Regions from separate parts of the Ensifer sp. Root1252 genome, predicted to be linked through region 3. Evidence: predicted binding sites of a transcription regulator. Region 3 holds the regulator's gene; each other region holds the start of a gene.
The links. Region 3 encodes LexA, which represses DNA repair genes until DNA is damaged. Its sites were predicted from a motif close to TGTTCNNNNTGTGTTCNG; they were not measured.
Positions count from the first base shown of each region.

Region 1: a site for LexA is predicted at 3,753-3,770, ahead of ASD02_RS05045 (ATP-dependent helicase). Genes of this name have one in related genera too.
Region 2: a site for LexA is predicted at 5,223-5,240, ahead of ASD02_RS07495 (ImuA family protein). Genes of this name have one in related genera too.
Region 4: a site for LexA is predicted at 3,535-3,552, ahead of ASD02_RS13560 (UvrD-helicase domain-containing protein). Genes of this name have one in related genera too.

Region 1 covers NZ_LMDT01000002.1:114,300-122,370, reverse strand. Annotated here, with positions in the region: gene ASD02_RS05055 (3'-5' exonuclease) at 1-167, shown strand, start outside; gene dinB (DNA polymerase IV) at 425-1,555, opposite strand; gene ASD02_RS05045 (ATP-dependent helicase) at 1,566-3,632, opposite strand; gene recX (recombination regulator RecX) at 4,039-4,551, shown strand; gene ASD02_RS05035 (L,D-transpeptidase) at 4,871-5,605, shown strand; gene ASD02_RS05030 (L,D-transpeptidase) at 5,661-6,455, opposite strand; gene ASD02_RS05025 (murein L,D-transpeptidase family protein) at 6,535-7,506, opposite strand; gene dhaL (dihydroxyacetone kinase subunit DhaL) at 7,842-8,071, opposite strand, start outside.
Region 2 covers NZ_LMDT01000005.1:90,538-98,608, reverse strand. Annotated here, with positions in the region: gene ASD02_RS07505 (error-prone DNA polymerase) at 1-2,981, opposite strand, end outside; gene ASD02_RS07500 (DNA polymerase Y family protein) at 2,978-4,489, opposite strand; gene ASD02_RS07495 (ImuA family protein) at 4,410-5,162, opposite strand; gene ligD (non-homologous end-joining DNA ligase) at 5,444-6,508, shown strand; gene ASD02_RS07485 (SOS response-associated peptidase) at 6,572-7,345, shown strand; gene ASD02_RS07480 (hypothetical protein) at 7,640-7,966, opposite strand.
Region 3 covers NZ_LMDT01000006.1:5,972-14,042, reverse strand. Annotated here, with positions in the region: gene ASD02_RS39160 (hypothetical protein) at 113-259, shown strand; gene ASD02_RS08100 (hypothetical protein) at 903-1,235, shown strand; gene lexA (transcriptional repressor LexA) at 1,455-2,171, opposite strand; gene ASD02_RS08090 (hypothetical protein) at 2,352-2,591, shown strand; gene ASD02_RS08085 (hypothetical protein) at 2,650-2,937, opposite strand; gene ASD02_RS39155 (hypothetical protein) at 3,435-3,578, opposite strand; gene ASD02_RS08080 (DUF4242 domain-containing protein) at 3,756-4,046, opposite strand; tRNA gene ASD02_RS08075 (tRNA-Ser) at 4,720-4,809, opposite strand; gene ASD02_RS08070 (septal ring lytic transglycosylase RlpA family protein) at 5,086-6,117, shown strand; gene ASD02_RS08065 (D-alanyl-D-alanine carboxypeptidase family protein) at 6,178-7,338, shown strand; gene tmk (dTMP kinase) at 7,419-8,071, shown strand, end outside.
Region 4 covers NZ_LMDT01000012.1:218,497-226,567, forward strand. Annotated here, with positions in the region: gene ASD02_RS13550 (DUF488 domain-containing protein) at 1-328, shown strand, start outside; gene ASD02_RS13555 (hypothetical protein) at 363-665, opposite strand; gene ASD02_RS13560 (UvrD-helicase domain-containing protein) at 1,030-3,492, opposite strand; gene ASD02_RS13565 (carboxymuconolactone decarboxylase family protein) at 3,628-4,032, opposite strand; gene ASD02_RS13570 (cyclase family protein) at 4,165-4,986, opposite strand; gene ASD02_RS13575 (efflux RND transporter periplasmic adaptor subunit) at 5,301-6,485, shown strand; gene ASD02_RS13580 (efflux RND transporter permease subunit) at 6,482-8,071, shown strand, end outside.

The sequences.
Region 1 (8,071 bases), on a different contig from region 3:
GCTGGTCCGACGGCAGCGATGGGCGCCCAAAATCCTGGTGGATCGAGATCGGCGAAGAGGGGCTGGACGAGGAGCTGCGCTACCTCAGAACCGAAATCTATCGCTGGAACGAGGCCGATCCGCCGATGGTGCGGCTGACAGCCTTCGACCGCTTCAAGGTGCGCTGAGCCGCCTGACCGGCGCTCCACGCATGGCTGGTCTGCGAAGTCAGATCTACGAAATCGGTAGGTTTCTTGTATAGTCAACTCATCGAAGCGATGCATCTCCTCCCGCAGGACTTCGAGTGTGCAAGTGCTTTCTCCTCCTCCCAAAGAGCGCTTGCCGGAATGGCGACACTCCTCCTCCCGGTTGCCATTCAATCCTTTTGAAAGCCTGCCGCACCTCCTCCCGCGGCAGGCTTTTTTCTTTTGGCATGGGATAATCTTCAGAAAGAAAGTTCCAGCTGCGAGCGGGCTTCTTCCTCGTTGCCATTGAGCGACGATAGCGTGACCCCCAGCAGGCGTACGCCGCGCTTGAACGGATGGACCGATACCAGCAGCGAAACCGCAACCTCAAGGATCTCGGACGCTCCTGCGACCGGTGTGCCGAGCGTCCTGCTGCGTGTCGCCTGGGTAAAGTCTGAGTACTTCACCTTGACGGTCACCGTCTTTCCGCTCATCCCCTGCGCCTCGCAGTAGCGCCAGACCTTGTCGGCCAATGGCAGCAACTCGGCGCATGCCGGTTCGAACTCGAAAATATCCTCGACGAATGTGTCTTCCGCACCAACCGATTTGCGCACCCGGTCTGGCTGCACCCGCCGTTCGTCGATGCCGCGGGCGATGCCGTAGAAATACGGCCCGGACTTGCCGAAATGCTCCTGCAGGACCGCCAGGGTCTGCTGCCGCAGATCGAAGCCGGTTTCGATACCCAGGCGCTTCATCCGCTCGGCCGTTGCCGGCCCGACGCCATGGAACTTTTTCACTGGAAGCGCTTCGACGAAAGCCGGCCCGTTCTTGGGCGTGATGACGAACAGCCCGTCCGGCTTTCGCTGGTCGCTCGCCATCTTGGCGAGGAACTTGTTGTAGCTGACGCCGGCCGAGGCCGTCAGGTTCGTCGTTGCCTTGATCTTCGCGCGGATCTCCTCGGCGATCTCGGTCGCGATCTCCATGCCCTTCAGATTGTCGGTCACGTCGAGATAGGCCTCATCGAGCGACAGGGGTTCGATGACAGGCGTATATTCGGCAAAAATCTCGCGGATCTGCTGCGACACGCTCCGATAGACGTCGAAGCGCGGCTTGACGAAGATGAGGTCAGGGCATTTTCGCTTTGCCGTCACCGAGGGCATGGCGGAATGGACGCCATATTTCCGCGCCTCATAACTTGCCGCGGCGACAACGCCGCGCGCAGCCGCGCCGCCGACAGCAACCGGCTTGCCGCGCAGCTCCGGATTGTCGCGCTGTTCGACCGAAGCATAGAAGGCGTCCATATCGATATGGATGATCTTGCGCTGCCGCTCCGTTCCCGTCGCATCGGCTGTAGTCTGTCTTCCGATCACGTTGTCGCTAGGCTCGGCCACGTGCCGCTCCTTACTTCCACATGGTCCGCATGCGCGCGCCGACATCGATGCGGATCTGCCTGGCGCTGCGCTCGGACGCTGAGGCGCTGACCACCGGCCAGGATGCCGTCTCGAAGAACTGCAGGAGCGTTGCCGGAATGAACCGCGTGCGCGAGGCGTAGACGTGGCGATCGCCCTGCGCATGCTGGCCGCTCGTGAAGAACCGTTGCGGGGTGATCAGTGTGAGGCTGTCCTTTGCCCGTGTCATGCCGACGTAGAGCAGCCGGCGCTCCTCTTCGATCTCATGCGTGGTGCCGACGCCAAGATCGGAGGGGATGCAGCCGTCGACGACATTGAGCATGAAGACCGAGCGCCATTCCTGCCCCTTGGCCGAATGGATCGTCGAAAGGATCAGATAGTCCTCATCAAGCAGCGGCACGCCGGCCTGGTCGCTGGTCGCATCAGGCGGATCGAGCGTCAGTTCGGTCAGGAAGCGTTCCCGGCTCGGATAGCCGCCGGCGATCTGCTCCAGTTGCAGGAGGTCGGCCTTTCTGGTGTCGGCATCCTCGTGGATGCGGTCGAGATGCGGCTCGTACCATTCGCGTGCCTGGGCAATTTCACCCGGCCAGCCGCCTGCCTGTTTGCGCAGCCCTTCGATCAGGGTGACGAAATCCCGCCAGTTGTCGCCGGAACGCGGCGGGGCGGGGATCTCCCCGAGGGCTGCCAGCGGTTCCGGATCTGCGGCGATCGCGTCAAGGATCTTGCCGGCAGTCTGCGGGCCGACACCGGGGATCATGTGCAGCAGGCGAAAGCCGGCGACCCGATCCCTCGGGTTCTGCGCAAACCTGAGCACCGCCAGCATGTCCTTGACATGGGCGCTGTCGAGAAACTTCAGCCCGCCAAATTTCACGAAGGGGATATTGCGCCGGGTCAGCTCCACCTCGAGCGGCCCGCTGTGGTTCGACGAGCGAAACAGCACCGCCTGCTGCTTCAGCGTCATGCCGATCTCTCGGTTCTCCAGAACCTTCTCGACGATATAGCGCGCCTGGTCGGCTTCATCCGCGACCGCCAGCAGCTTGGGCCTTTCCGCCGACTGCCGCTCGGTCCAGAGGTTCTTGGTGAAGCGTTCCCGGGCGAGATCGATGACGCCGTTGGCAGCGGCAAGGATCGTCTGGGTGGAACGATAGTTTCGATCAAGCGTGATGACGTCGGCCGGAGGGGTGAACTCGCCCGGAAAATCCAGGATGTTGCGCACTGTCGCTGCCCGGAACGAATAGATCGACTGGGCATCGTCGCCCACGACCGTCAGGCCCCTGCCGCCTGGCTTCAACGCCATCAGCACGGATGATTGAAGCCGGTTGGTATCCTGATATTCGTCGACCAGCACATGGTCGAAACGGTTGCCGATGTCCTCGGCCAGTTCCGACACGCTGACGGTCTGCGCCCAGTAGAGCAGCAGGTCGTCGTAATCGAGCACGTTCTGCGTCTGCTTTGCCTCGACATAACAGGAAAACAGCTGCTTCAACTGCTCCTCCCAACCGGAAACCCAGGGATAGTGCGCGCGCAAGACCTCGCTCAGCGGCGTCTCGGAGTTGACCGCCCGCGAGTAGATCGACAGGCAGGTGCCCTTGGTCGGGAAGCGGCTCTCGGTCTTCGAGAGGCCGAGCTCATGCCGGACAAGGTTCATCAGGTCGGCACTGTCTTCCCGGTCATGGATCGTGAAATCGACATTCAAGCCGATTTGCTCGGCATAGATGCGCAGCAGGCGCGCGCCGATGCCGTGGAATGTTCCGGCCCAGGTGAGCGCATCGGTGGCAACAGTGGCGTTTGCCCCAAGCACCTGGGCGCAGATGCGCTCGACCCGTCGCGCCATTTCGGAGGCCGCACGGCGCGAAAACGTCATCAGCAGGATGCGGCGGGGGTCGGCGCCATTGACGATGAGGTGGGCAACACGATGGGCGAGCGTATTCGTTTTGCCCGACCCGGCGCCGGCGATGATCAGGAGTGGCCCTGCAATCGTTTCGCCGGGTGCGGTTACGCCAAATTCGACGGCATCGCGCTGTCGATCATTCAATTTTTCCAGATAGGCCGCCGCCACGCCGAAGTCCCCGGTAAGTCTCTGCCGATTCTACCTCTCGCGCTGAACGCTGGCACCGATTGCTCGGCCCTGCGGGCGACGCCGAGGCATCCCCGCGCTCGATATGAGAGATTCACGACGGGGAACGAATTAGGAACATATCAGCCGCAGATCACATTGCAAAGGCCCGGTTGGCAATGGCTGAAATGCCCATCGGTTTCCGGTCGCAAAATGCCGGGCTAGCGTTACCGCAATCAATCCCGCCCGTGGCGACTACCGAAGCGCCACGTTTGCGGCTATCTCTGTGGGCGAAATATCGCCCATCAAGCGCATCCCAAAAGAGCCCGCCCACCCCGTGACATCAAACGATCTACAAGCAGACGATCCGCCTTCTGACACGCCGCCCTCCGACGCGCCGACCGCGCGCATGCTGTCCTGGGCGCGCAATTCGGCGGTCTATCGCCTCGAACGACAGATGATGACGGAGAAACAGTTGTTCGACGCCATCACCCGGAAGGCGCGACAGAAGTTCGAGGATATCAGCCAGCAGCAGCTCAAGGCCGTTGCCGAGTTCGCGGTCAAGTTCGCCTATGATCTGAATGCCCTGAACGACGCGGATTATGCGCAGCTCAGCACGCAGTCGGCGGTGCGCAGCGGGAAGTCGAAACGGGCGATTGCGCAGAAGCTTTCGGCGAAGGGCATCGACAGGGAAACCGCCGCCGTGGCGCTGGAGGAGACCGACGATCTGTTTGCTGCCGTGGTCTTTGCTCGCAAGCGCGCTTTCGGCCCCTTCCGCCGCGGCGAGCTCGACGACAAGCGCAAGGCCAAGGAGCTGTCCGCATTCGCTCGCAACGGTTTCGGGTTCGAGATAGGCAGAAAAGTGTTCGAGATGAGCTCGGAGCAGGCCGAGAGTGTGCTGCGGAAGGACGCTTTCACCTAAAGCGCGTCGCGATTTCCAGGATTCGCTTGCGCGCTTTAAGCTCTTGTTTTTGTGCATGTCGTCATCGCAAAACCGCTGCGCACTTTTGCGCGATATGCTTTAGACCAACTGCTGGGCTGAACGCGACATGCCGCTTCCGTCTGCCGTCAGGATGACTCCCCGCTCGCGCCCGACCGGGTGAATTTTGCAACACTCAGTTGGCGGCGAGCGACTGGCGAGGATCATCCACCAAAGAGATCGGCTTTGACCACATTTCGGTCACGAATGGGACCAACAGCCACAACTCTCTCCTCGCATACATCCAACCCGGAATAAAAAAGTGTCTTTTCAATTGTCCCGCCGATCACTGCTTGCAGTGGTCGCAAGCTCTATTTTGAGCGCCTGCACACAGGTCCCCAAGCCCGGTCTCGAGCCAAATGCCGCCGACAAGACCAGCAAGCACGTCATCACCCCGCCAGAGAAGGCCCCGATCGAGCTTGAGCGCAAGGATGAGCCGGCGCCAAAGCTCGATTACGCCCAGATCTACGGTCCGGTCAAGGACGAGGGCTATGATGTTCCGGGGGTGCAGTTCGATGCGATAAAGCCGGAATTCCTGCGGCAGGAGGTCGCCTATGCGACCAACGAGCCGGCCTATTCGATCGTCGTCGATACGCAGAAGATGTTCCTCTACTGGGTGCTGCCCGGCGGCAAGGCGATCCGCTATGGCGTCGGTCTTGGCGCACAGGGACGCGCCTGGAAGGGCAGGGCGGTCGTGCACTGGAAGCGCAAGTGGCCGCGTTGGACGGTGCCGGACGACATGGTCGCGCGCCAGCCGCACCTGAAGAAATATGGCATCGAGGCGGGCGGCATGGATCCGGGCCTCAGCAATCCGCTCGGCGCGCGGGCGATGTATATCTTCCAGGATGGCCAGGATACGCTCTACCGCATCCATGGGTCGCCGCAGTGGCGCTCGATCGGCAAGAACGCTTCGGCCGGTTGCGTGCGGATGCTGCAGCAGGACGCAATCGACCTCTATAATCGCGTCCGGGGAAAGACGCCGCTGCTCGTCATCTGAGGCCAGCTGTCGACCGTGGGAGCGTTGAATGCTCCCACGGTCGACATCGCCGGTCCTAATAAATCGGCGGGGGTGCGCCGGGGATGCCGCCTTCGCCAGGCAGGAGATTGTCCTGCGGCTGGGCCGGTGTTTGCGCCGCCATTCCGCCGCCCGAAAGGTCCGTCACCACGACCGGCGTGCCGTTCGGCACGCGGTCATAGAGATCGACGACGTCCTGGTTGATCATGCGCACGCACCCCGACGACACCGACTGGCCGATGGTCCACCATTCCGGGGAGCCATGGATGCGGTAAAGCGTATCTTCCCCGTTCTGGAAGATATACATCGCGCGGGCGCCAAGCGGGTTCTTCAACCCCGGCTCCATGCCGCCGGCCTCGATGCTGTACTGCTGCAGTTCCGGCTGGCGTGCGACCATTTCGTTCGGCGGTTTCCAGCGCGGCCAAGGCCGCTTGTACTGGATGACGCCGCGACCGGCCCAGGCGAAGCCGGCCCGGCCGAGGCCGACGCCGTAGCGCATCGCCTGGCCGTTCTCATAGACGCGATAGAGGAAATGGTTGCCGACATCGACAACCAAAGTGCCGGGCCGCTCGCCCGTCGGATCGGGCACCATCTGCCTGTAATATCGCGGGTCGATCTTTTCGTAAGGGATCGCCGGCAGAGGATAGGTTTCTCCCGGCCGTTCGCCATACATCTCGGAGAGCACGGTGTTGGCGGCGGGCACCGGTTCCGGCGCCGGGGCGTATTGCTGTGCAACCCGCTCGCGCGTCGAGCCGCACCCCGCCAAACCGAGCACCGCCATGCCGGCGGAAAGCTTGAGGAAGGATCGGCGGCAGACGTCACGTTGCGGCATGGGGAACCTCAATTACCTGTGTTCGGTGACTACCGGGGGAATGGCGCATCTAGCGCTGCTCATCTCCCGCCGCCACCGATCACAGGCCGGCATAGGGATCTGCCAGCGCCGCGTCCGGTCGGCTAATGGGGTATTTAGTTCCCGAGATCTTGGCGGCCAGCTTTTCAGCGCCGTTTTTCTCAAGCAGCGTCCGGAAGCTTGGATGCATGCCGCCATCGACATAGGAATTCACCGGAGCGGGCGTCTGATTGGCGACTATGCCCGCGACCTTGGCGTCTTCCGTTTGCAGCCTTGCCATCAGCCCGGCGTCCGATGTTGCCGTGGTCGCAGGGCAGGCGCCAAGCGGGTCGGTCGGCTCGCCGTTGGCAAAGTCGGTGTTGAAGACGTAACGACCGCCACAGACCGAAACCTTCGGCTGGCGCTTCGTCGCTTCAAAGATGTCGTAGCCTTGTTTGATGTTCTTCCAGAAATTGAAGTTCGGGTCACCGCTGTTCCGCGCCATATTCGTTGCCGTCATGCGGAACGGATAGGCCTGCACCTGGAATTGCCCCTGACCGCCCGCGAGCGCGCGCTGGACGACGGGATAGATTTCTCCGACCCCCTGGTCCGTCAGCGCGTAGCAACCGGATGACGAACAGGCACCATGCACCATCAGCGCCTCACCGGTGTAGCCGAGAGCCTGCTCGAGCCGGTTGGGGTAGCCGAGATTGAACGACAGATAGAATTGCGACTTCGGATTCAGCATGCGGGCGGACACGTGGTAAAACCCTTCCGGCGCCTGGCGGTCGCCCGCCTTGGTCTTCGGCCCAAGCTTTCCAGACCAACGGCACATCGGATAGGTTTTGAGGAGCGCATACTGCCCGGATTTGTTCTGTTTCCAGATCTCGAGTTCGCTTTCCTGCTTGAAGATGCGAACGAGCACCGGGCTTTCCGGCTTGGAGCCGTTCTTGGCCATGGCGCCGATCAGTTTCGCCGGGATCGGCGGCGGTGCACGAACTTCGTCAAAGGCTGACATGCAGCCGGAAAGGGCGATGGCGATCGTCGCGGCCATCGCGGCGCGCCGGGCGGGCTTCGTCTTGCCCAGGAATTCGCCGGCGTTTGCGGGCGAAAGGGAAAGAAGGTGTCTCGTTATGCGCCGCATGCGGGCTCCTTGAAATGGCGACCGGACCATAAAACCTCTAGCGGCTTTAGCTGCAAGCGCTTGCCGCTGGCTTTCGTCTGTCGGCAGTTCAATAAAACTTGAACGCCGGACATCCCCACTGCTCACCAGCCTTGGCATGTGATGGTAAATTTTGTCCAAACGGCGGCATCACGTGCGCGTTACTCGCGAACACAGGTTCGCGTTACTCCCGAACCTCGGTTGCGGCTGTTGGTCGGCGCCGCGCGCTAGGCCGCCCTGTTGAGCGAAGATGCCATGGCGCGCAGGATCACGACGGACGAGGCGGCTCCGGGATCGACATGACCAAGCGAGCGCTCGCGCACCCTTGCGGCGCGTCCCTTTGTAGCGATCATCGAGCGCGTCGCGTTGGCGCCGGCCTCGGCCGAAGCGACAACGTCGCGCCAGAAACCGTCAGCTCCCTTGTTGTCTGCAAGGGCTGCTGCGGCGGCATCGGCTG
Region 2 (8,071 bases), on a different contig from region 3:
AGAACGACCCGCCGGCGTTTTTCAAAGAGTGTCGGCCAGACAACAAGATTGGCCGGCCCGGTCTCGTCCTCGATGGTGATGAACATGACGCCTTTGGCCGATCCGGGCTTTTGCCGCACCAGAACAAGACCGGCGGTATAGACCCATCGCCCGTCCCTCGAATTCATCGCCTCGGCACAGGTGATAATGTTGCGCACTGACAAATCCCTGCGCAAGAAGGCGATCGGATGCTGCCGCAATGTCAGCCCTGTATGGCTGTAGTCCTCGATGACGTTCTGGCCGTCCGTCATCTGCCGAAGCGCGACCTCCGGCTCCTGCTGCTCGGCGATTACAGCCATCTCCCGTTCGGCAGCCGCCGCAAACAGCGGAAGGGGTTGATCGCGCAGCGCCTTGATCGCCCAGAGCGCATCGCGGCGCTCAAGCTTCAGCGAGGGCAGAAATGCATCGGCCTTGGCAAGCTGGACGAGCGCCTCCGCTGGCACGCCGGATCGGCGCCACATGTCGTCAACCGAGACAAAGGCATTGTCCATGCGTGCCGCGACAATGCGCGCGGCATCAACGACCGCCAGCCCTTTCACCTGCCGGAAACCCAGCCGAACGGCGTGGCGGCCAGAATTGCCGATCCGCTCCAAGGTACAGTCCCACCGGGACCGATTGATGCAGACCGGCCGCACCTCGACGCCGTGGGCTCTGGCGTCGCCGACGATCTGCGCCGGCGCGTAAAAACCCATCGGCTGCGAATTGATCAGGGCGGCACAGAACGCTTCCGGATAATGGCGTTTGATAAAGCTCGACGCATAGGCGATCAGCGCGAACGAAGCAGCATGGCTCTCCGGGAAACCATAGGAACCAAAGCCTTCGAGCTGGGAGAACGTCTTTTCGGCGAATTCGGGCGTGTAGCCGTTCCTCACCATGCCGGACACGAGCTTGTCCTTGAACCGCGAAACGCCGCCGGTGAACTTGAAGGTCGCCATCGACTTGCGCAGCTGATCGGCCTCGCCGCCGGTAAAGCCGGCGCAGACCATCGCCACCCTCATCGCCGACTCTTGAAACAGCGGCACGCCGAGCGTCTTGCCGAGCACCGCCTCAAGCTCGGGCGTCGGATATTCGACTGCCTCCTTGCCTTCGCGCCGGCGCAGATAGGGATGCACCATGTCGCCCTGGATCGGACCGGGCCGGACAATGGCAACTTGCACCACGAGGTCGTAGAAGGTCCGGGGTTTCAGCCGCGGCAGCATCGCCATCTGGGCGCGGCTTTCGATCTGGAACGTGCCGAGCGTATCGGCCTTGCGGATCATCGCATAGGTCGCAGGATCCTCCTGCTCGATCTTCGACAGGTCGAGATCCCGATCCTTGTGCTCGCGGATCAGATCGAAGGCCTTGGCCATGCAGGTCAGCATTCCAAGGGCCAGGATGTCCACCTTCATGAATTTGAGGGCTTCGACGTCGTCCTTGTCCCATTCGATGATCTGACGGTCCTTCATCGTGGCCGGTTCGATCGGCACGAGATCGTCGAGCCGATCATGTGTTAGGACGAACCCGCCCGGATGCTGGCCGAGATGCCGTGGCGCGCCCATCAATTGCTGGGCGAGCTTCAAAGTCAGCACAAGACGCCGGTCGTCTGGATTGAGATTGAGCTCGCGGACATTGCGATCGCAGACCTCCTCCGACCAGGACCACATGCCCGACGACAGCGCCTTGATCACGTCTTCCGGCAGGCCGAGCGCCTTGCCGACATCGCGGATCGCGCCGCGCGCCCTGTAGCGGGTCGCGGTGGCGCAGAGCGCTGCCTTTTCTCTAGAATAGGTGCGATAGATCCACTGGATCACCTCTTCGCGCCGCTCGTGCTCGAAATCCACATCGATATCCGGCGGCTCGTCGCGCTCCTGGCTGACGAAGCGTTCGAACAAAAGATCGTTGGTCGAGGGGTCGATGCTGGTAATGCCGAGAATGTAGCAGACGGCACTGTTGGCGGCGGAACCCCTGCCTTGGCAAAGAATGCCCTGAGACCGGGCATAGCGCACGATCGAGAAGACGGTCAGAAAATACGGGGCGTATTTCATGGTGCGGATGAGATCGAGCTCGTGTCGCACGACCTTCAACACATCGGGCGGCAGACCTTCGGGATAGCGATCGGGCACGCATTGCCAGACATAGTGCTCCAGCGAGGCCTGGGCATCCTTGCCCGGCACGATCGCTTCCTCTGGATATTGGTAGGTGAGCTCCTCGAGCGAGAAAGTGCACCGACGGACGATCTCCATGGTTCGCGCGAGGGCTTGCCGGTACCGTGGAAACAACCGCTCCATTTCTTCCGGCGGCTTCAGATAACGATCAGCATGGCGCTCGCGCTCGAAGCCCGCCTCGTCAATCGTCGTGCGGGTGCGAATGCAGGTGACAATATCCTGCAACTGCCGACGGCTTGGCTCATGGAAGAGGACATCATTGGTGACGACCGTTCGCACCTTGAATCGCGCCGCAAGATTGGAAATCTCATGCAGCCGCAGCTGGTCGTTCTGCCGGCGCCGCAGACAAAGCGATACATAGGCCCGATCACCAAACAGTTCGGCCATCTTGCGCAGCTGGATCGCGCAGGCGTCATCCGGCAGATCCGGCACAAGAACGCAGATCATGCCGTCGTTGTAGGCAATGACATCGTCCCAGTGGAGGATGCAGTTGTTCTTGCCGCCGCGCGACTTACCGAGCGTGATGAGGCGGGTCAGCCGGGAATAGGCAGTCCGGTCGGTTGGATAGACCAGCAACGACATGCCGTCTTGCAGATCGAGCCGGCAACCGACAACGAGGCGTAAACCGGTGGCGCGCGATGCTTCAAGCGCCCGTACAATTCCGGCAAGCGAATTGCGATCGACAACGCCGACGGCTTCGATACCGAGAGCCTTGGCGGTTTCGAACAGTTCCTGCGCCGAACTCGCACCGCGCAGGAAGGAAAAATGGGTCGTGACCTGCAGCTCGGCATAACTCATGCGAAGATCCCGTGCATGAACCAGCGGTGGCTTCCGGTTTCAGGATCGATGCCATCACCGGAGCGAAACACCCAGAGACGCTCGCCAGCCTCGTCTTCGATGACGAAATAATCCCGCACCGCCTCCATCTCGGCGTCTCGCTGCCACCACTCGCCGAAGATCCGTTCCGGACCGTCGGCGCGCTTGACCTTCCGGCGCGTGCCACGCCAGGTAATCGAGACCGGTGGACGGTCCGGCAGCAAGGCAATGGCCTCGATCAGCTCGGGACGGGCCAGCAGCCGGACCGGCCGGCGCCAATGGCTGACCCAGGTGACCTCGACCGGATTGGCCGCGGCGCTGATGCGATGGACGGAGCGCTCGGGCACGTCGGAGGCAACGGGTGCCACCCGATAAACACGCTGGCCACGGTTGCCGTAGATATCGATCAGCGGCGTCACGTCCGTGACCTCGTCCTCGACCAGCGATGAGGATTTCTGACGCTCCTCCAGCGGCTCGGCCATGACGGCGACGAGTGTCAGCTTCTCGATCCCGAAACCGGGCTCGATCTTCTCCGTCCGATCGCGAAACAGTTTCGTCAGCCAGGCGACATCGCGCACTGGCTTCACCGTGCCGGCGCGGATTGCCTGCCGCGAACCGTCGACCTTTTCGACGATCAGATCGGCGCGCCGAACACCAAGGCCAAGCCTTTGCAGCTCGTCGATCAGTTGCACGACCAGCCGGCCGACATATTTGTCGATGGTTTCGGCAGCACCGATCGGTTCGGCGAAGGCGCGGCTCACCTCGACGAGCTCGGCGGTGCGGATCGGATCGATCGGTTCGCAGATGCGGCCGAACATCTGGTCCAGCCGCCGGCCAATCTCCGGACCGAAACGGAGCGTCAGCGGCGCGCGCGGCGTGTTGGCCAATTCGCCGATCGCCTGGAAGCCGAGCGTGCGCAGATCGCTGACGACTTTCCCGGGAAGGCGCAGCAACGATATCGGCAGCTTTTCGACGGCACGCGCGGTCTCGCCGGTCGGCGCGATGACCGTCTCGCGGCTGATGGCGCGGGCGCAGGCGTGTGCCGCACCCCAGGTGTCGGCGACCGCTACTCGGGGGGTGAGTTTTTTTGCCAGGAACTGATTGGCGATCTTGGTCACCATGGCGAGCTCGCCGCCCTGGAGGTGATCGGCACCCTCGGTATCCATGACGATCCCATCGATCCCATCGACCGCGACGATCGGCGAATAGAGCGTCAGCGCCCAGAGGGTAATGCGTTCGAGTGCTGCGGCATCCTTTGCAGGATCCGCCTCGACCAGCATCAGGCCGCGGAACAGCGCCTGTGCTTTGGCCGCCGGCATTCCGACATGCACGCCGGCTTTCCTGGCGGCCGCGTCGGCGGCCGACACCCAGCGTTTCGAGCCGCTCCTCGCGATCACGGCGATCGCCTGTTCAGGCGGAATAGACGGATCGGCCCGACGAATGCGATCCGTCGGCAGATCCGGAAGATAGATCGAGACGACCCTTGTCATCGCACGCCCTCACGAGAAACTCAGCACATTCACCCGCTTTCACGCGCATCAATTCCAGCAACCATTGGGCCCTCCCCACACCCGGCACCGGCAATTCCTCCGACGGCATCACGCTCACCCGCCATCGGGTGATCGACGCTGTCGGCTGCCCGAAATCATTCGCCTCCGTCTGTCGCCGCCAACGTCGCACGGCAAGCGCCATCGTGCCCGTTCGCTCAGCCGCCAGCTGCAGCCGGCGCGAGCTGACCATCGGCAGGCGAACAAGTTCGCCGACGACTGCGCCGAGCCCACCAAAGGAAAGCCCTTCCTCCATATTTGCCAGAACGTCTTCCTCCCTATCGGATTCGACAAAGATCACCCGGTCGGGATGGAGGCCGACCTGGGCGAGCGCCGGAAAAAACAGATCGGGGCGCGTCAGGCACCAGACGATCGGGCCTTTGGTGCGGGCCGCGATGCCCGCCGCACACAGGGCTGCTGCCGCACCATCCACCGTCCCCGACCCGCCGCCTGCAAATTCGTGCAGGGCGCCATAGGCCAGACCACCTCCCGGGAGCACTGCATCGATTTCCGGCACCCCAAAGGAGAGACAGCCGGCTTTCCTTGCTGATACGCCTTCCAGCAATGCAATGCGTTCGCGCAAATCGGAAATCACCCTTTCACGGGCAGCAGTCATCGTTCACGGCTCCCTTCAAGGTCGTGTAGGTGGCCGACATCATGTCGAACAAAATGCGGATGTTCTCTTTCTGTTCCGACCCAATAAAAGAGTCAAGCAACCGGAGGGATGGGAATATTATCCTGATCATTAGAAATGAGCAGAATACCCATAGGAATCAGCCCAATAGCGTCCTACGAATTTTTTCCGGGCGCCTGCGAGCGCTAACCCCTTTGTGTGAATTGCGAGGACAAGTCGGGATCGTCACAGTGTCTTTAAGATTTTTCTGCTGAACTCCCGGCATGACGAAGCCTCCGAGATCAAAACCCCTCCTTCGTGACACCGAGGCCCCGATCCGTTCCCGGCCGCGAGGCAAGCGAAATCCAGCCCAACCACAGCTCCTGTTCGATCCCATGCCTGAGCGCGTCGAGCCTGCGCTGGCGGAATTGAAGACCCGTCCCCCAAAGGGAAGCGAGTGGAGCTGGGAGCTGAAATTGGATGGCTATCGCCTTGCCGTTCACATTGAACCGCGGGGGATCCGGATCCTCACGCGTGGCGGCCATGACTGGACGCACCGGTTTCCAGCGATAGAGCAGGCCGCCCGAGCGCTCGGGCCGGCGACGATGATCATCGATGGCGAGGCCGTTGTGCTCGACGAAGAGGGTCGTCCGGATTTTGGGCTGCTGCAGCAATCGCTGGGCGCATCCGGCAAACAAGCTGGCAACCGTGCCTCCGAAGCCGTCCTCTACGCTTTCGATCTTGTTTATCTGGACGGGCACGATCTGCGCGGAATCGAATACCGGTCCCGCCGACACCTTCTCGAGGACACGTTAAACGGCCCAAAGAGCGACCAAGCCGGCGCCGTCAGGCTATCGGAAACACTCGATGCCGAACCAGCCGTCCTGCTGGAGCATGTCTGCCGCCTCGGCCTGGAAGGCATCGTCGGCAAGCACCTCGACCGGCCTTATCGCTCGGGCCGGACCGGCGATTGGGTAAAAGTCAAATGCATTCAGGGCGAGGCCTTCTTCATCGTCGGTTATGAGAAGTCGGCAGCGTCCCCAGCCGGCTTCGGCTCGTTGGTGCTTGCTGCGTATCGTGGGGATGATCTCGTCCACGTCGGAAGCGTCGGCACTGGATTCAAAGAAGTCGAGGCGAGCAGGTTACGGAAGATGCTGGACACGCTCCGCTGGAAGCGAAAGCAGCCGCCCCTGCCCTATTCCGGAAGTGCCGATGTCATCTGGGTCGAACCGACCTTGATTGCTGAGATCGAGTTTCGCGCCTGGACGGCGGACGGGAAACTCCGCCACCCATCCTACAAGGGCTTGCGAGAACGCCAGGACAATGCCGAGGTCTTCCGGCTCGACTAGCGAAAACAGCGCCGTCCGCTAGATTGTCCGCCATTCGAGCTCAATCGGAGTAGATGGCCTGCTATGTGCAACCTTTATCGCATGGAAGACAAGGACTGGGTCGCAAAGTGGGCCCAGGACGCGGAAAGCCTGATCAATCTGATGCCAGCCTACCAGATGAACCCGGATCAGATGGGACCGATCGTCCGCAACACCGCCGACGGAAAGAAGCAACTGGTCCATGCGCGCTGGGGACTGCCTTCCCCGCGTTTCGCGCTCGAGAAGGCGGCCAAAGCGAAGGCCGAGAAACTTGCGGCCAAGGGCAAGGCTTTCGATCTCGAAGAGCTCATCCGCATGGAGGCCGACCGCGGCACGACCAATGTGCGCAAGCTCAGTTTTCCGCACTGGAAACGATGGTTTGGTGTCGAAAATCGATGCCTCGTCCCGGTCACCAGTTTCGCGGAACCGGATCCGGCCAGCCAGAAGGTTGGCGGAAACGTGCCAAATGCCTGGTTCGCCCGCGATGAGCAGAAGTCGCTGATGTTCTTTGCCGGTCTGCATGTGCCGCAATGGCAGAGTGTCCGAAAGGTCAGGGATGGCCTGACCACCGACGACCTCTATGGGTTCTTGACTACGGATCCCAACGACCTGGTGAAGCCGATCCATGAGAAGGCCATGCCGGTTCTGTTGCTGACGAAGGAAGAGACCGACATCTGGATGCGCGCGCCCTGGGATGAAGCAAAGGACCTTGCCCGGCCGTTACCGGATGACGCGCTGATCATTTCGTCGCGCGAACCGTACGGGTCCACGATCGTGTCGAAATCCGGAGAGCCGGTGGAACAGGGCAGTCTGCTTTGATGCCTGAATTCAGGGCTTGAATATCTCGGAGAAACGAAAAAGCCTGCCGCGGGAGGAGGTGCGGCAGGCTTCTCGAAAGATTGAACAACGGCTGGGAGGAGGAGTGCCGCTGTTCTGTCAGGCTCCCCTTGGGAGGAGGAGTGGGTCGCCTGAACACGAAGCTCTGCGGGAGGAGGTGCATTGCTTCGTTGACCTCAAAATATCAGAGGCTGCCTCGACCGCCAGCGCTTAAATCGCAGTGCAGTTATGCACATGTTGCAATGCAATATAGGCCTTGTGCTCATTCTTCGGCCATTATGGTTGAGACGCAGCCTTCTCTATGCTGGGCTCAAAGCCGAGAACGAATTCGATCACCTTGGCGCAGGACATTTCGCACGGCTTCAGTATAGGTCCATGTCCAGCCAGTCGATAGAGGTTGAAGCTGACGATATCACTTCCGCTAAGCTCCTCGCCATAGAGCCAAGTCCGTTTGCCATCCCGCGACCGCTTGACGGTCACGCCCCATGGTCGATTACCAAAATATCCGTCGACATAGCCGTCCGGCAGTTTCGCTAGCGCGTCTTCAAATATCGCCTGGATCGATGGAGGTTTCTTGCCGTCGGCAGTCATGGTGCCAGGCATTCGTCGCAGATCCCGCAGCCATCGTCACCCATGCTCGAGGCCGGACGTAAACCTTCGACAGCAAGCACATGCCGTTGCATCCAACGCACACTTCTCAATCGCGGT
Region 3 (8,071 bases):
TCGCATCCGTCCTGCATCATCCGCGCGAGGAGCGAACAGTCCGCGTCGCACCGTTGCCTTTCTTGGGTACGAACCTAGTTACCCATACCGTACCCAAGCGAGGAATTGCTGAATGAACCGTAATGGGCTCTATCTGATCATTGCCATGCTCGCCGTCGCCGTCATTGGTCTCGGCGCCTATGTCTACCGCGAGGAAACAAAACCGACCGGCGTAGAGATCAAGATTGGCCAGGACGGGGTTTCCGTTCAGGAGAATTGAGCGCCATCGGCCACACGCTCAACAGGTTTGGCAGCGGCGAATGCCGCTGGCGGTCGACGCCCCACGCGAGGTTCAAGGCGAACGCAGATCCGAAGGCGGTCGAAATACCGGCCATCGGTGGCGTAAGCGGCCGCGTGCTCGTTGCGAGCGTCAACGAAAGTGTGACGTAGATAGGGCGGGCGAGCGCGTGATTCAGCCCCTCGCACGATGAAAGCAACAAGTCACCCAGCGCCTGCGCGATTGGCTAAAGCGGTTCTCCGTCAATAGCAGCCCGATTGTCGAAAGTGAAACGCTGTGCGTGCCTGCGCAAAGGACATGCTGCCGGCACGCAGGTACGGTTTTCGGGGGGCAAGGAACATGGGCCAATGCGGCGCGTCCAACACGCGCAGCGAGGCTGCCCGCCTCGCAGCCAACCACTGTTTTCAAAGCGCAATTCGACCGGGCTGCGCTTGCCCGCCAGTTTGCGAACGTCCGCAGTCGCCAACGACATGGCCTTGCGAGGACGCGCCCCGAAATGGTGATTCGGTCACTATTGTCAGTGCTGAAAATATTGTCTCTAGACAGAACTGGGAATGAATATCCCAACAGCGCGACCCGTATAGGTAGTGTCAAACAAAGCCAACAATGGAGGAAAAGACATAAAATGAAATATAAGATCGCCCTGACTGCTCTTGCCATTCTTGCCGTAACGACGGCCACCGCAAGCGCTGAGGATCTCGTCTTTCAGCTTAAGAACAAGACGAATGCCGTTTTGACGAACTTCTACACATCGCCGGTCGGTGTTGATCAGTGGGAAGACGACGTCTTCGGGCGGCAGGTGCTTAATCCGGGCGAAAGCATGGAAATTACCATCGCCGACGGACGTGATGTCTGCAAATACGACATGCGCTTTGAATTCGAAGAAGGTTCCGGTCTCGACACGACTGAAGACAAGCAGGATCTCTGCGAGTTGGGCGAGTACTCGATTCACGAGTAAAATCCGTCGAGCGTGAAAAACACTCGATCCGAAAATCTCCGTCTCGCTACCCTATGTGGCGAGACGTTGAAGTAAGAGAGCGGCTGGCCGGCATGAAGGCGGCTAGAGCGTTTCCGGTTTAAACGGAGTCACTAGGCGCTCTATCTATTTGTTTTTACGCATTTCCTGGCGGAAAGCCGCTCCGCACTTTTCCTCGAATTGCGCTGGCGTGAGACGGGCTTAGTGGTAGCGGCGGATCAAGCCGACGAGCTTGCCCTGAATCTTGACCCGGTCAGGCCCGAAGATGCGCGTCTCATAGGCCGGGTTGGCGGCCTCTAGAGCAATTGAAGCGCCCTTGCGCCGGAAGCGTTTCAACGTTGCTTCCTCGTCATCGACTAGTGCCACGATGATATCGCCGGGATTGGCCGTGGTGGCATTGCGGATGATCACCGTATCGCCATCGAAAATGCCGGCCTCGATCATCGAATCACCCTTCACTTCAAGGGCGTAGTGCTCGCCGCTGCCGATCATATCGAGCGGCACGGTAATGTCGTGGGTGTTGTTCTGTATCGCCGAGATCGGCACGCCGGCGGCAATGCGGCCCATCACTGGAACCGACACGGAGCTGTTGTCGGCAACCGGCAGCGTTTTCGCCGCGGGGGCAGGGGCGGGCGGTTTGCCAAGGCTACCCTCGATGACGCTCGGCGAAAACCCGCGACGGGGCTGCGCGCTCGCAGCATAGGCTTCCGGCAGTTTGATGACTTCGAGCGCTCGGGCGCGGTTGGGAAGCCGGCGTATGAAGCCGCGTTCCTCGAGCGCTGTGATCAGCCGGTGAATGCCCGACTTGGATGCCAGGTCGAGTGCATCCTTCATCTCGTCGAAGGACGGCGGTACACCGGACTCCTTCATTCGTTCATGGATGAAAAGAAGCAATTCCTGTTGCTTGCGGGTCAGCATGGCAAGTCGCTCCAGAGGCGTGAAACAAATCAAGAACAGACACTATCTGTTCCATATGTGTTCCGCAAGTGCCTAAAATTCTGTGAATGTTGGTTCAATCAAGCGCAGATTGACCAACTCGTCGCTGCACGCGCCGCGCGAGGCTGATATGCCTCCTTCCGTTTATGGAATGAGGGTTTAATGACGAAGCTGATTCAAATCTTGCTGACCATCGTTGTCGCCGCGACCGCGATCCTTGGGTTTCGCTGGTATCAATACGTGGATAACAAGCAGAGCCCGTTTGACGAAGTTGGTATCGCGTTGAATGCGGCGATGCCCGGGCCGCTCAATCAATGGGGTTGTGACCGGCTGAAGCTGACATTTGGCAACGGACACCCGCCGCACGGTTGCGCCGCGGCCGATGGGACGCAGTGGAAATAGCCTGCCATCAAGGGATCAGCAGAAATATCGATGGGCGATCTGCTAGAGGAGGCCTGAATCAGGCCGGCTGCGTCGCGGAGCAGGCGTCCTCGAATTCCTTGACGGTTTCCGCGGAGTTGTCCTCCGGCAGCACAGCGTCGGCCGCTTCGGTCGCGACCGGCGTGTCGCCTTGATAGACGAAGGACTGGATGTAGTAGGCGATCGTTCCCTTCCAAACGTTCCGGCCGTCTATCTGCTGGCAGGGCACGGCCGTTTCGAAGTCGGCTTGCAGGTCGTCGACCGTGGCAGCGCTGAGGGCGATGTTAGGCGATGCGATAATCGAGGCGATAAGCAAGGCTGCAAGCACGGTGAACGTCCACTAGATCAGAGGTGGCGGCGATGGTTTGGTTAACGATGTGAACCGTGCTTTCGTTCCGAAGTCCAGCAAGCATGCCGGGCACTGTGCCGTGTTCAACAGTTCTTTGCGAAAGGCGAGCACTGGTGCTCAAGCTGTGGCAATGAAGGCACAAAGATTGGCGTGAGGTGCGTTGGCGTTTTCGATTTTCCGGCGCCCGCCTCAAAGCGTGGCGCTGGCAGCTGATCAACAATACCCGCCGCAAATGCTTCCGATGATGTTGGACGCCGTAATGGAGTGCGAGTGGCCAGCGGCATCCGCCTGTAGCGATCTTCGCATCTCCAGCCAAATACATACGACGTTCAAACGCGCTACGAAACCGGCATCTGACCGCGGGTGCTCGACCAGTCGCGCCGGGATGTCGCGGAGACGTTGCGCACCCCAGTTCGACTGGCCACTGACGGATATCTCTCTCGTGTCGTTAGTTCGAGAGGTTAAAGCCGACCGTCTTACTTCTTGTCTTTCTTGCCCAGGGAGAAACTGCTGCCGGCCAGCTTCACCTGTGAGCCTTCCGTCACAACGGCGGCTTTGACAGTCTTGTCCTTCTTTGGCTTTCTAACCTCGCGGTTACTTCGCACTTGACCTTTTGCCATGATCGTCTCCTTGGAAGGTGTGCCGGGGAACCCTGCATGGGCGCCGAATGCCGGCAAACCAGCCTGCATTGATACCGCCGTAAGTCAATGACGGTGCCGGTGGATCACTGTTTTGCCGGCGTTGCGTCGCGCATTCGTGCCCGGTGTCCGGGCACTGCGATGATAACGTCGCTTCGGTCACTTACCGTTGCGCCCCTGGGATGCTGTCGCAGGCCCTATGACGGCAGCAACTTCGGTTATCTTGTTCGCCGGAAATCCGGCGCGTTCCGAATGTTCGCGAATGACGTCGGCGCTTGATGCCTCGTGGACGCAGTAAATCTTGTCGCCGGCGACATAACTGGTGATCCATGTATATGGTACGCCAAGATCGGCGACGACAGCATTGGATTTTGCCGATAATGCGCAAAGGTCGTCCTGGTTGAGCTTGTCGGCCCCTGGGACGTCGCGTTCAATGATGTAGGTGGGCATCGTTCAGTTCCTCGGTTGTTGGAGGACTGAATATCAAGAATATCTAATATAATTGAAGTCAATACTTTCCACCGGTGATGCGGCGATTCACGACGATTTCCCTGGAAGTATAGGATCAAGCAGCGGAAGGGGCTCCACCGGGACTGGCGTCCGATCAAACGATGGGCGCCTGTATCGCCCCGCGATCACAATATCTCGCGGCCAATAGCTCTATGCGACTGAAATCGCGCGGCCGGGGATGGGAGCGCGCGATGCGCTCCGTCCGACACGCGTATACTAGCGCAAGTTAGTAGCTGAGCCGGAAACCGCCGGGACTCGCCGCAGACGGATCGGGTACAGGTGTTGGACCTTGCCACTGCGCATAGGTCGTGTTGCTGCCGCCGGTGCTTGCGCATCCGGCAAGCGCAAGAAGCGCGAGAAAAGCGGCTGTCGTCAAATATTTAAGAGGCATGGTTTTCTCTAGTTCTGGGAGATCGCCCAGGGCTCGATGGGCCGGAATCAGACTTTCCCTCAAATTATCTGGGATGGCAAGCGGGTCGAGCCACCGCCTTGCAAGCGCCGTCAATGCTGCGGCTATGATCGGGGAATACTCGCAAAACTTGTATGTGTTCGCCGCCAAAGCATTCACTTGGCGACCGAGCGCAATAATGGGTGGCGAAAAATGAGACAGCCATGGCGGAGGAGGTGGGATTCGAACCCACGGTGCGCTTTCACGCACGCCGGTTTTCAAGACCGGTGCCTTAAACCGCTCGGCCACTCCTCCGGGCAGGGCGTTATTGCGCGAAGCCTTGCTGCTTTGCAAGATTTAACATGCGTGGGCGGAAAGATTTTCTTGGCGCATCCGCTGCCCATTTTGTCCGGGTAACCATTCGTAAACCATAACTGGAGATTTCGAGCCGTCAGCCATTCGTCGGTTCGCAATTTTGCCTTGTTGCTGTCATGATTAATCGACTGTTCCGTTTCGGGACGCCGAGATTTCCGCTGGGGGCACGAGTGGAAGGTTTCGAGTACGGCTTATTCGAATGATGTTGTGGGACAGATGACATCCAGTAAAAATGCGGCATATCTGATCAAGGGACTGCGCCTTGCGGCGGTCCCTGTGCTTTGCGCAACGCTTGCGGCTTGCGGATCGACGTCCAGTATCAAGAAGAGCAAGTCGAGAAGCAAAGAATACTTTGCTGAGTCCGTTTATGGCGTGAAGGCGAGCCCCCGTGTCGCTACCGGCAAGAATATTCCGAAGGGCGGCGGCCGCTTTCAGGTCGGCAAAGCCTATCAGGTCAAGGGCAAGTGGTACCAGCCGAAGGAAGATTTCGGTTACAACAAGACCGGTGTCGCGTCCTGGTACGGCTCGGCCTTTCATGGTCGCCTGACGGCCAATGGCGAAGTCTACGACAAGCTTCATCTGTCCGCCGCGCATCCGACCTTTCCGCTGCCGAGCTATGCGCGTGTCACCAACACCGAAAACGGCACTTCCGTCATCGTTCGTGTGAACGATCGCGGTCCCTATGAATATGGCCGCATCATCGACGTTTCGTCGAAGACAGCCGATTTGCTCGATATCAAGCAGAAGGGCAGTGCCAAGGTTCGGGTGCAATATGTCGGCCGCGCACCGCTTGAAGGCAACGACATGCCCTATCTCATGGCGTCCTATGTCACGAAGGGCGACCGCAGTCCGGGCGTCATGCCGGAGGGCCAGATCGCAACCGGCGTGATGGTCGCCTCGAATGAGCCGATGCGCAACCAGTTGGGAACGCTGGTCATTCCGCCGAAATCGTCCCTTGATACCGCCGGTACGGTAACGGCGTTGGCTGCACCTGTCCCGCAATTTGCAGCACCGCCGTCGCTGAGCGAGTTCGTCATGCTTCCGGAAATCGGGCCGATCCCGCGCGAGCGACCGGAATACATTCCGATGCCTGACGGCAACATGGCCTATGCGGCCGCCTATGTGGAAGTGCGGGTAAGCGATGCGGAATCGCCGTTTGAAGCGATCATGGTCGAGACCAATCCGCTTACGCCTGAATCCATCGTTGCCCATGCGAAGCGCCAAGGCAGAACCGGTTCGCTCAGGTAACCTGGGGCGTTGTACCATTCTGATGACGCTGCTATGCCCAATGGGAAACCGGAGTTTCCCATGCGCTTGATGATGCTTACGGTCACGTTCGGCCTTGCGGCGTTGCTCGCGAGTGCGGCAGCGGCTCAGACGCCGCCGGTGGCGTTTGACACCAAGGCAAAGCAGATCCTGCTGGTGGATGCCGAAACCGGCACCGTTCTGTTTTCCCGCGCCGAGAACGAACCGGTTCCGCCCGCCTCTCTTGCCAAGTTGATGACGATGGAAGTGGTGGCCGAGGCCATCGCCAAGGGTGAGCTTTCGGCCGAAACGGCCTTCGACGTTTCCGAACACGCGTGGCGCACGGGCGGCGCCCCATCCGGCACTTCGACGATGTTTGCTGCGCTGAAGTCGCGCATTCGCGTGGCCGATCTGTTGCAAGGGGTGGCCGTTCAGCTTGCCAATGATGCCTGCATCATCCTCGGAGAGGGGATGGCCGGTAGCGAAACCGCCTTTGCCGAAAAGATGACGGCCCGCGCTCGCGAACTCGGCATGCCTATCGCCACGTTCGGTAACGCCACAGGTCTGCCGGATCCCCAGAACCGGATCACTATGACCGAACTGGTGACGCTGACCCGTCATCTGCACGAGGCGCACCCCGATCTCTATCGGCTCTACGCCCAGCCTGAGTTCGAGTGGAACAAGATCCTTCAGCGCAACAAGAACCCGTTGATCGCGGCCAAACTCGGGGTCGATGGTGTCGCCACGGGTTTTGCCGAAGGCTACGGTTTTTCGCTGGCCGCATCGATGCCGCGTGGCGACCGGCGTGTCTATCTCGCGATGGGCGGGCTCGATACCGATAAGGAGCGTACGGAGGAAAGCCGCAAGGTGCTTGACTGGGCGATGACGGCGTTCGAAAAGCGGCGAATTTTTGCTGATGGCGAGGCGATCGGCGAGGCCAGTATCTACGGCGGTGCGGCCTCCCATGTCGCGCTTGTCGCTGGTGGGCCGGTTGATGTGCTGCTGCCGGTCAACAACCCGGAACGCCTGACGGCCCGTGTCGTCTACAAATGGCCGTTGCGCGCTCCCGTGGAAGCCGGCGCCGAGGTCGGTGTCGTCCGACTGTGGAACGGCGAAAAGCTGCTACGCGAGGTTCCGGTCAAGACGGCGGGAGCAGTGGGCCAAGGGACACTGGCGAGCCGCGCGCTCGACGCTCTGCAGGAACTCTTCTTCTTCTGGCTGTAACAAAACCGGTTCTGGCGGTTTCATCGGGTGGGCCAATCGGCTAAACAGAGCCAAATCGCATGCCGATATAGGAAAGCATTGTGCCGCTGGCAAAAGGTCTGTTTGTAACATTCGAGGGCGGGGAAGGGGCCGGCAAATCGACCCAGTTGCGCCTGCTCGCCGATTCTCTGCGCGCGCTCGGCCACAAGGTGCTGACGACGCGCGAGCCGGGCGGATCGGTCGGGGCCGAAGCGGTGCGCCATGTGCTGCTTTCGGGGGCGGCCGAAGCCTTCGGCGTCCGAATGGAAGCCATTCTGTTTGCTGCGGCGCGCAGCGATCATGTCGAAGAGGTCATCCGGCCGGCGCTGACTGGGGGAACGATCGTGCTTTGCGACCGTTTCATGGACTCGTCGCGCGTCTACCAGGGCATCACCGGCAATCTGGAGCCGGCCTTTGTCGAGACGCTGGAGCGGGTTGCCATCAATGGCGTAGTCCCGGACCGGACCGTGATTTTCGATCTGCCGGCGACTATCGGTCTCGAGCGCGCCCAACGCCGCGCCGGCGATGACAGCCCGGATCGTTTCGAGAAGGAAGAGCTTGAGACGCATGAAAAGCGCCGCGAGGCCTTCCTCGATATCGCACGGGCGGATCCGGACAGGTGCCGGGTTATCGATGCGACGCAATCCGCCGAGGCGATTGCCGCAGAGGTGCTCGGCCTGCTAGAGAGCTTGCTTGCGAACGCTGAAGTCTCCGG
Region 4 (8,071 bases), on a different contig from region 3:
GCAGCTTGCCGGCTTCGCCAAGGCCAATGACCTTGCGTTCTTCCTGAAGAAGATCGGCGGTATCGACTATGTGCACCAGCCGCTTTTTGCGCCCACCGAGGCGATCATGAAGGTCTACAAGACCGACAAGGGCGACTGGAAGACCTTTTCGCGGGACTTTCTCGACCTGATGGCGGAGCGCAAGGTCGAGCAGCACGTGAAGCCGGAGGCGCTGCAGGGCGCCTGCCTGCTCTGCGCCGAGGACAAACCGCACCGCTGCCACCGCACCCTCGTCTGCGAATATCTCAACGATCGTTGGGGAGGCCGCCTTCGCGTCGAGCATCTGTAGGACCTGACAGTCGCCAGCAGCTGTGCCGTCTCCTTCAACCGTCACGCTCTTGATGAACGCTCCCGTACTCGCAAGCTGTTTGAACAACATCAGCCTTGTGGCCATGGTCGCGATGGTAGGCAAGGAGTAGTGAATGTAGCTCGGCAAAAGTAATGGCAAGGCCGTGCGAGACCACTAGGAGCCCTTTGGGTGTTCCAAACATGCCGCTTCGCCGAATCTTCGCGCCAATTTTCTTATGTAGGCGGCCGATCGTGTTCGGATCGAGTGTCAACACAATCATTTTTTGTTTGTGATACTCGATCGGATTGAGGCCGACGATCGCGGGCCAGGGGATCATGCTCGGAGCCAGTCGAGCATCGCTAAACCCCTGAGGGGACAACATGATAACGCTGCGTCGCATCGGAACGTAGAGGACGAGTACACCCAGGAATGCAGCGGGCCAAGCTATCGAGCCGAGATAGCGGGCGAACAACAAGCGACCAGAACCTGCTTCTACACCCAGTTCAGTACAGTTGTTAGGGAAGCCGCCGACAGTGCTGCGGCGGCGGCGAGGATTCCTATCAATTGGGGCCAGGATTTTTTGACTTCGACGGTGCGGGAGGTGTCAATCATATTGGCCGTTCCGCCTGGGCGATTTAGAATCCGATGCCGGCAATCCAAATCGTCCGTTGTCCCAACTGGTTGCCACCTGATGTGCCAGCCTAGCAGACTCGTTGCGCTGACGCTTTCTCGACAAATCCATCCAGCACGCGCTTCTGCCCGGCCTTGTCGAAGTCGATCGTCAGCTTGTTGCCTTCGATCGCTGAAATGTTGCCGTTGCCGAACTTCATGTGGAAGACGCGGTCGCCGACGGTGAAGCGCGAGGGCTCGGTGCTGGTGGATTTCGCCACCAGTTCGCCATCGATGGTGCGGCTGCGCGGGCCGCTTTCGCCGTAGCCGATGCGCTCGACGGCGTGGCCGGAGCGCGAGCCCCAGTTGTCGCGCGTCGCATCCGAGCGGTTCTGCTGGGCGCGCTTCCAGCCGGGGGTGGAGTAGTTGTTCTGGAAGGGATCGGCCTTGTCGAAGCGCGACTGGCCATAGCCGCCGCGGCCGTACCCGCCATAGGACTGCTCGGTCTCGGCCACCTCCACATGGGTATTCGGCAACTCGTCGAGGAAGCGCGAGGGCAGGGTGGACTGCCACAGCCCGTGGATGCGGCGGTTGGAGACGAACCAGATGTGGCAGCGGTGCTTTGCCCGGGTGATGCCGACATAGGCAAGACGGCGTTCTTCCTCGAGGCCGGAGCGGCCGCCCTCGTCAAGCGCGCGCTGGTGCGGAAACAGGCCGTCCTCCCAGCCGGGCAGGAACACGGTGTCGAACTCCAGCCCCTTGGCCGAATGCAGCGTCATGATCGAGACGGCATCGAGGTTTTCGTTCTGCTCGGCGTCCATCACCAGCGCGACGTGTTCGAGGAAGCCGCGCAGGCTCTCGAAGGCTTCCATCGAGCGGATCAGTTCCTTGAGGTTTTCGAGCCGGCCCGGCGCTTCGGCCGATTTGTCGTTCTGCCACATAGCCGTGTAGCCGCTCTCGTCGAGGATCTGCTCGGCAAGTTCGGTGTGCGGCGTGGTTTCGAGCAGGCTCTGCCAGCGGCGGAAATCGGCGACGACATCGAACAGCCCCTTGCGGGCCTTGGCCTTCAGTTCGTCGGTCTCGATGATGTCAGTCGCAGCCGCAAGCATCGGCACGTCGCGGGCGCGGGCATAGTCGTGCAGGGTGCGAATGGTGGTGTCGCCAAGGCCGCGCTTCGGCGTGTTGACGATGCGCTCGAAGGCAAGGTCGTCGGCCGGCTGGCAGACGAGCCGGAAATAGGCCATGGCGTCGCGGATCTCGAGCCGCTCGTAAAAGCGCGGGCCGCCGATGACGCGGTAGTTCAGGCCGAGCGTGACGAAGCGGTCTTCGAATTCGCGCATCTGGAACGAGGCGCGCACCAGGATCGCCATGTCGTTGAGCTTGTGGCTCTTGCGCTGCAGTTGTTCGATTTCCTCGCCGACGGCGCGGGCTTCCTCTTCGGAGTCCCAGGCGGCGTGCACCTGCACCTTCTCGTCATCCGGGTCGGTGCGTTCGGTAAACAGCGTCTTGCCGAGGCGCCCCTCGTTGTGGGCGATCAGATGCGCGGCGGCGCCGAGAATATGCTCGGTCGAGCGGTAGTTGCGCTCGAGCTTGATGACCTTGGCGCCGGGGAAATCCTTTTCGAAGCGCAGGATGTTGTCCACTTCCGCGCCGCGCCAGCCATAGATCGACTGGTCGTCGTCGCCGACGCAGCAAACGTTCTGCGGCACGCCCTTGGCGCGCTGCGCCAGAAGCCGCAGCCACATGTACTGCGCGGTGTTGGTGTCCTGATACTCGTCGACGAGGATGTAGCGGAACTTGTCGTGGTATTCCTTCAGCACATCCGGATTGCTGCGGAACATGCGGATCGGGTGCAGCAGCAGATCGCCGAAGTCGCAGGCGTTCAGCGTGCGCAGCCGGTTCTGGTAGGCGGCGTAGAGCTCGCGGCCCTTGCCGTTGGCAAAGGCGCGGGCATCGCCCTCGGGGATCTGCGCCGGGTCGAGGCCCTTGTTCTTCCAGCCGTCGATCATGCCGGCGAACTGCTTGGCCGGCCAGCGCTTGTCGTCGAGGCCCTCGGCCTGGATGATCTGCTTGATCAATCTGACGACGTCGTCGGTGTCGAGAATGGTGAAGTCGGAGCGCAGGCCCACCAGCTCGGCGTGGCGGCGCAACAGCTTGACGCCGATCGAGTGGAAGGTGCCGAGCCAGGGCATGCCCTCGACCGCATGGCCGACGAGCACGCCGACGCGCTCCTTCATCTCGCGCGCCGCCTTGTTGGTGAAGGTCACCGCAAGGATCTGCGAGGGGAAGGCGCGGCCGGTGGAAAGAATATGGGCGATGCGGGTGGTGAGAACCCGGGTCTTGCCGGTGCCGGCGCCGGCGAGAACCAGCACCGGGCCATCCAGAGATTCGACCGCTTCGGCCTGTTCCGGATTGAGGCCGGAGAGATAATCCGGGCGCTGCTGGCGGTCGCGGGCAGCCATGGCGCGCGCGGCGATGCCGCCCGTTGCTGGCGGCTGCTTGCGCGGGGCCGGCTCTTCGTCGAAGAAGGGAATGTCGTCGAAACCACTCATCATGCGGCTCAATGTAGTGATTCGGAGGCGAAAGGCCAGAAAGGATGTTCTTCTTTTATTCCGTTTTCTGCGCCACCCGCACCAAGCCTGTGGAAAGACAGGCGATTTCGAAGCCGCTTATTCTCGCGCTCACCGCCGTCAGGCCGTCCTGTCGAAGGCAGCGTCCACCGGCACCTGCAAGGCGGTCGCCAGCTGGTTGGTTCTGGCGGCAAGTGAGATCACGCGCAAGAGATCGGCATGTTCGGCGTCGCTCATGCCCTTGGCTCTCGCGGCAGCCGTATGCGAATGGGCGCAGTAGCCGCAGCCATTGCTGACGGAAACGGCGATGTAGAGCATTTCCTTGACCAGCGGATCGAGCGCGGAGGGCGTTGCCATCACCGCCTTGACGTCGCGCCAGGTCTGCTCCAGCAGGTCGGCATCGAAGGCGAGCCACAGCCACATATTGTTGATGAAATCCGATTTGCGGGTGGCGCGAATGTCGTCGAACACGGCTTTTACGCGCGCGTCGGATTCCGGATCGGCAGGCGGGGCGATGGTGCTCATGACGTCTCCTGGTCATAGGGTCAATCGGGGGGCGTCCGGCGGCGGACGCCGCCGGATCGGCAGGTTGGTATCCCTCTTTGCTTGTACGCATTTCCTCACGGAAAACCGCTTCGCATTTTTCCTGGGTATGCTCTAGACGAGCGCAAACACGCGCGCCGGACCGCCGGTGCCGCCGCGGTGTTTGGGCGCGCCAAGCACGAGGGTCGCGCCCTTGACGGGCACCTTGTCGAGGTTGGCGGCCGCCTCCAGTCCCCAGCGGCCTTCCGGCAGCCAGGCATAGTGGGTGGCGAAATCAGGCGAGGGGCCATGGTCGAGCGAAAGCGTGTCGACGGCGATGCCGGCCGCCTTGGTCTCGTCGAGCAGGTATTTCGCCGCCTCGGCGTGGAAACCGGGGAAGTGCATCTTGCCGTTTGCATCGGCATTGCGGAACTTGTCAGTGCCAAGGTGCGCTCCCCAACCGGAAAGCATGGCGACGCAGGCGTTTTCCGGAATGTCGCCATTGGCGGCGACCCAGGCCTTGATGTCGTCGGGTGTTATTTGCGCATCGGCATCGGCGGACGCCTTCTCGCGGATGTCGACGACGCAGAGTGGCACGACGAGCTTTTCAACCGGCAGCTCGGCGACCGACAGACCATCGGCGGAGAAATGCAGCGGCGCGTCGACATGGGTGCCGGTGTGTTCGTTCACCCGGAGCTCGAACAGGTTGAACTTGTCCTTGGCGTAGCTGAACTTTTGCTCGCGGAAGAACTGCTGCTGGCCGAAGAAGGTCGGGAACTCCTCGTAGAGTTCGTGGGTGAGGTCGGTGACGCCGGTGTGTCCCTGGGCGAGCGCCGGCGGGGCGATACCGGCGCTCGCGGCGGCGATGCCCGCTGTGCCGACGGCTGCTGCCTTGAAGAAGCTGCGGCGGGACAACATTTTCTGCTTTACGGATTCCATGACGCACGCATCGCACATGTCTTTGCTTCCCTCTCAAGAACCGGTCGAAACCTGATGGCAATGGCTGCCAGCGGTTGCAGGATACCTCAGAGGAAATCGCTGTAAACGGTCTTTGTCCCGTGCGTTTTGATGGAATGACACGGCGATCGCGATTGCCGGCGCACGATGGCGCTGATGTCATCATGCCGCCAACAAATACGCTTTTATTACAATTGCGTAATGATGGCATTCCGCCGTTGCCCACAAAGGTGCGAACAACGATACTCTGGGCAAATCGGAATTCCGCCGGCGCGTGCCGCGCAGGAGCGCGTTTTGCATATTTGGAGACATGAATGCGGGTTTGGAAACAGCTGGCGGTGAGCGCCGTTGTGCTTTTGGTGGGTGCCGGCGTCTGGGTGCGGTTCGTGCCCGGAGCAGGCGAAACGCTGGCCGCGATCGGTGTCTCGCATCCGCTGATCGATGCCATCTCCAAGCAGAGCGGTGCCGCTGGGGGCGAGGGCGGCCAAGGCAGCGGCGGACGCAGGCAGGGCGGCAACGACGCCATCCTCGTCATGGTTCGCCCTTCGGCAACGTCTGTCGTCAATGACCGGCTGAACGCGATCGGCAACGGCGAGGCGATCCACTCCGTCACCGTGACGCCGACGGCCACCGGCAACCTCACCGAAATTCTCGTGCGCTCCGGCGAAAAGGTGGCGCAGGGGCAGGTGATCGCCAAGCTCGATAGCGACGACCAGAAGATTGCTGCCGACCAGGCGCGGCTGACGCGCGACAGTGCCCGCGAAAAACTGGAGCGCTATCGCAACCTCAGCACAGCGCGCGCGGTGACCGCCGTCGACGTGCGCGACGCCGAAATCGCCATGCAGGCCGCGGAGCTTGCGCTCAAGACCGCCGAGCTCGACCTCAAGCGCCGCGATATCGTTGCGCCGTCGCAGGGCGTTGTCGGCATCATCACCGTCAATGTCGGCGACTACGTCACCACGACGACGCCGATCGCCGTGGTCGACGACCGCTCGGAAATCCTCGTCGACTTCTGGGTGCCGGAGCGTTTTGCGAGCAAGATCGTCGTCGGCCAGCCGGTGACAGCGCACGCCATTGCCCAGCCGGGCAGCCAACTCGACGGCGTCATTCACGCCATCGACAACCGCCTGGACCAGGCAAGCCGGACGCTGCGCGTGCGGGCGCGGCTGGAAAATCCTGACGACACGTTGCGGGCGGGCATGTCCTTCTCGGTGACCATGGCATTCGATGGCGACACCTATCCGACCGTCGATCCGCTCGCGATCCAGTGGAGCTCCGAAGGCTCCTATGTCTGGCGTGTCAGCGCCGACAAGAGCGAGCGGGTTCCGGTCAAGATCATCCAGCGCAACCCCGACAAGGTGCTGGTTGATGCGGCCTTGAGCGAAGGCGACGAAGTCGTCACCGAAGGTGTGCAGCGGCTGCGCGACGGCGGCGACGTGCGCATTGCCGGGCGCGAGCGCCGCGATGCCGCGCAGAAGGTCGCGGAGGACGGGAAGTGAGCGGCGCGAAGGAACCCGGCCACCAGACCGCGCGCGAGGCCGGCAAGACCGGCTTCACCGCGCTTTTCATCCGCCGGCCGATCTTCGCCCTGGTCGTCAACACGCTGATCGTCGTCGCCGGCCTTGCGGCCTGGAACGGCATCGAGATCCGCGAACTGCCGCAGGTCGACCAGCCGGTCGTCTCCGTGACGACGACGCTCGACGGTGCAGCACCCGAGACCATGGACCGCGAGGTGACATCGGTCGTCGAAGGTGCGGTCTCGCGCGTGCAGGGCATCCGCGACATCTCCTCGACCTCGTCCTTCGGCCGCAGCCGCGTGACGCTGCAATTCTCCGACACCACCGACATCGGCCAGGCGGCCAACGATATCCGCGACGCGCTGGGGCGCGTTCGCAACCAGCTGCCCGACCAGGCGGACGAGCCGAGCATCGTCAAGGCGGACGCCGACAGCCAACCGATCATGCGCCTGGCGCTGACCTCCGATACCATGTCGATGGAAGACATGACGCTGCTCGTCGAAAACGAGATCAGCGACCGGCTGGCCGCCGTCGAGGGCGTCGCCGACGTTGCCGTCTATGGCGACCAGGAAAAAATCTTTCGCATCGACCTCGACCAAGCCAAGCTTGCCGGGCGCGGCGTGACGGTGGCAGACCTCAGGACGGCCCTTGCCAACGCCTCCTATGACGTGCCGGCCGGCAAGCTGACGAGCGCCAGCCAGGACATTTCGGTGCGCGCCACCGCCGACCTGCAGACGCCGGAGCAATTCGAAAACCTCATCCTCGTCAACAATGTGCGGCTGCGCGACATCGGCACGGTGACGCTCGGACCCGATTCAGGCACCACGGCGCTGCGCTCCAACGGCCGCCAGGGCATCGGCCTCGGCATCATCCGCCAGGCGCAATCCAATACCGTCGATATTTCCGAGGGCGTGCGCAAGGTCGTCGAGACGATCCAGACGCAGATTCTTCCCGAGGGCACGCAGCTCAGGATCACCAGCGACGACGCCGTCTTCATCAACGGCGCCATCCACGAGGTCGAGATTGCGCTGGGCGTGGCGATCTTCATCGTCACGCTCGTCATCTACATGTTCCTGCTCGACTGGCGCGCAACGCTGATCCCGACCATCACCATGCCGATCGCGCTGATCGGGACGGTGGCGGCGATCTACATGGCCGGCTTCTCGATCAACATCCTGACGCTGCTGGCGATCGTGCTCGCCACGGGGCTCGTGGTCGATGATGCGATCGTGGTTCTGGAAAACATCGTGCGACGGCGGGCCGAAGGGCTGGGCCCAAGGGCCGCGGCCGTGCACGGCACGCTCGAAGTGTTCTTCGCGGTGCTGGCGACGACCGCGACGCTTGCGGCCGTGTTCGTGCCGCTGTCCTTCCTGCCGGGCCAGACAGGCGGGCTCTTCCGCGAGTTCGGCTTCGTGCTCGCCTTCTCGATCCTGCTTTCGTCCTTCGTGTCGCTGACGCTCTGCCCCATGCTGGCATCGCGCATGCTGACAAAGGAGGCCCACAACGAGAAGCCGGGGCCGATGCGCCGGTTCGGGGCACGGGCTTCGGAATTCTACCGGGTCACGTTG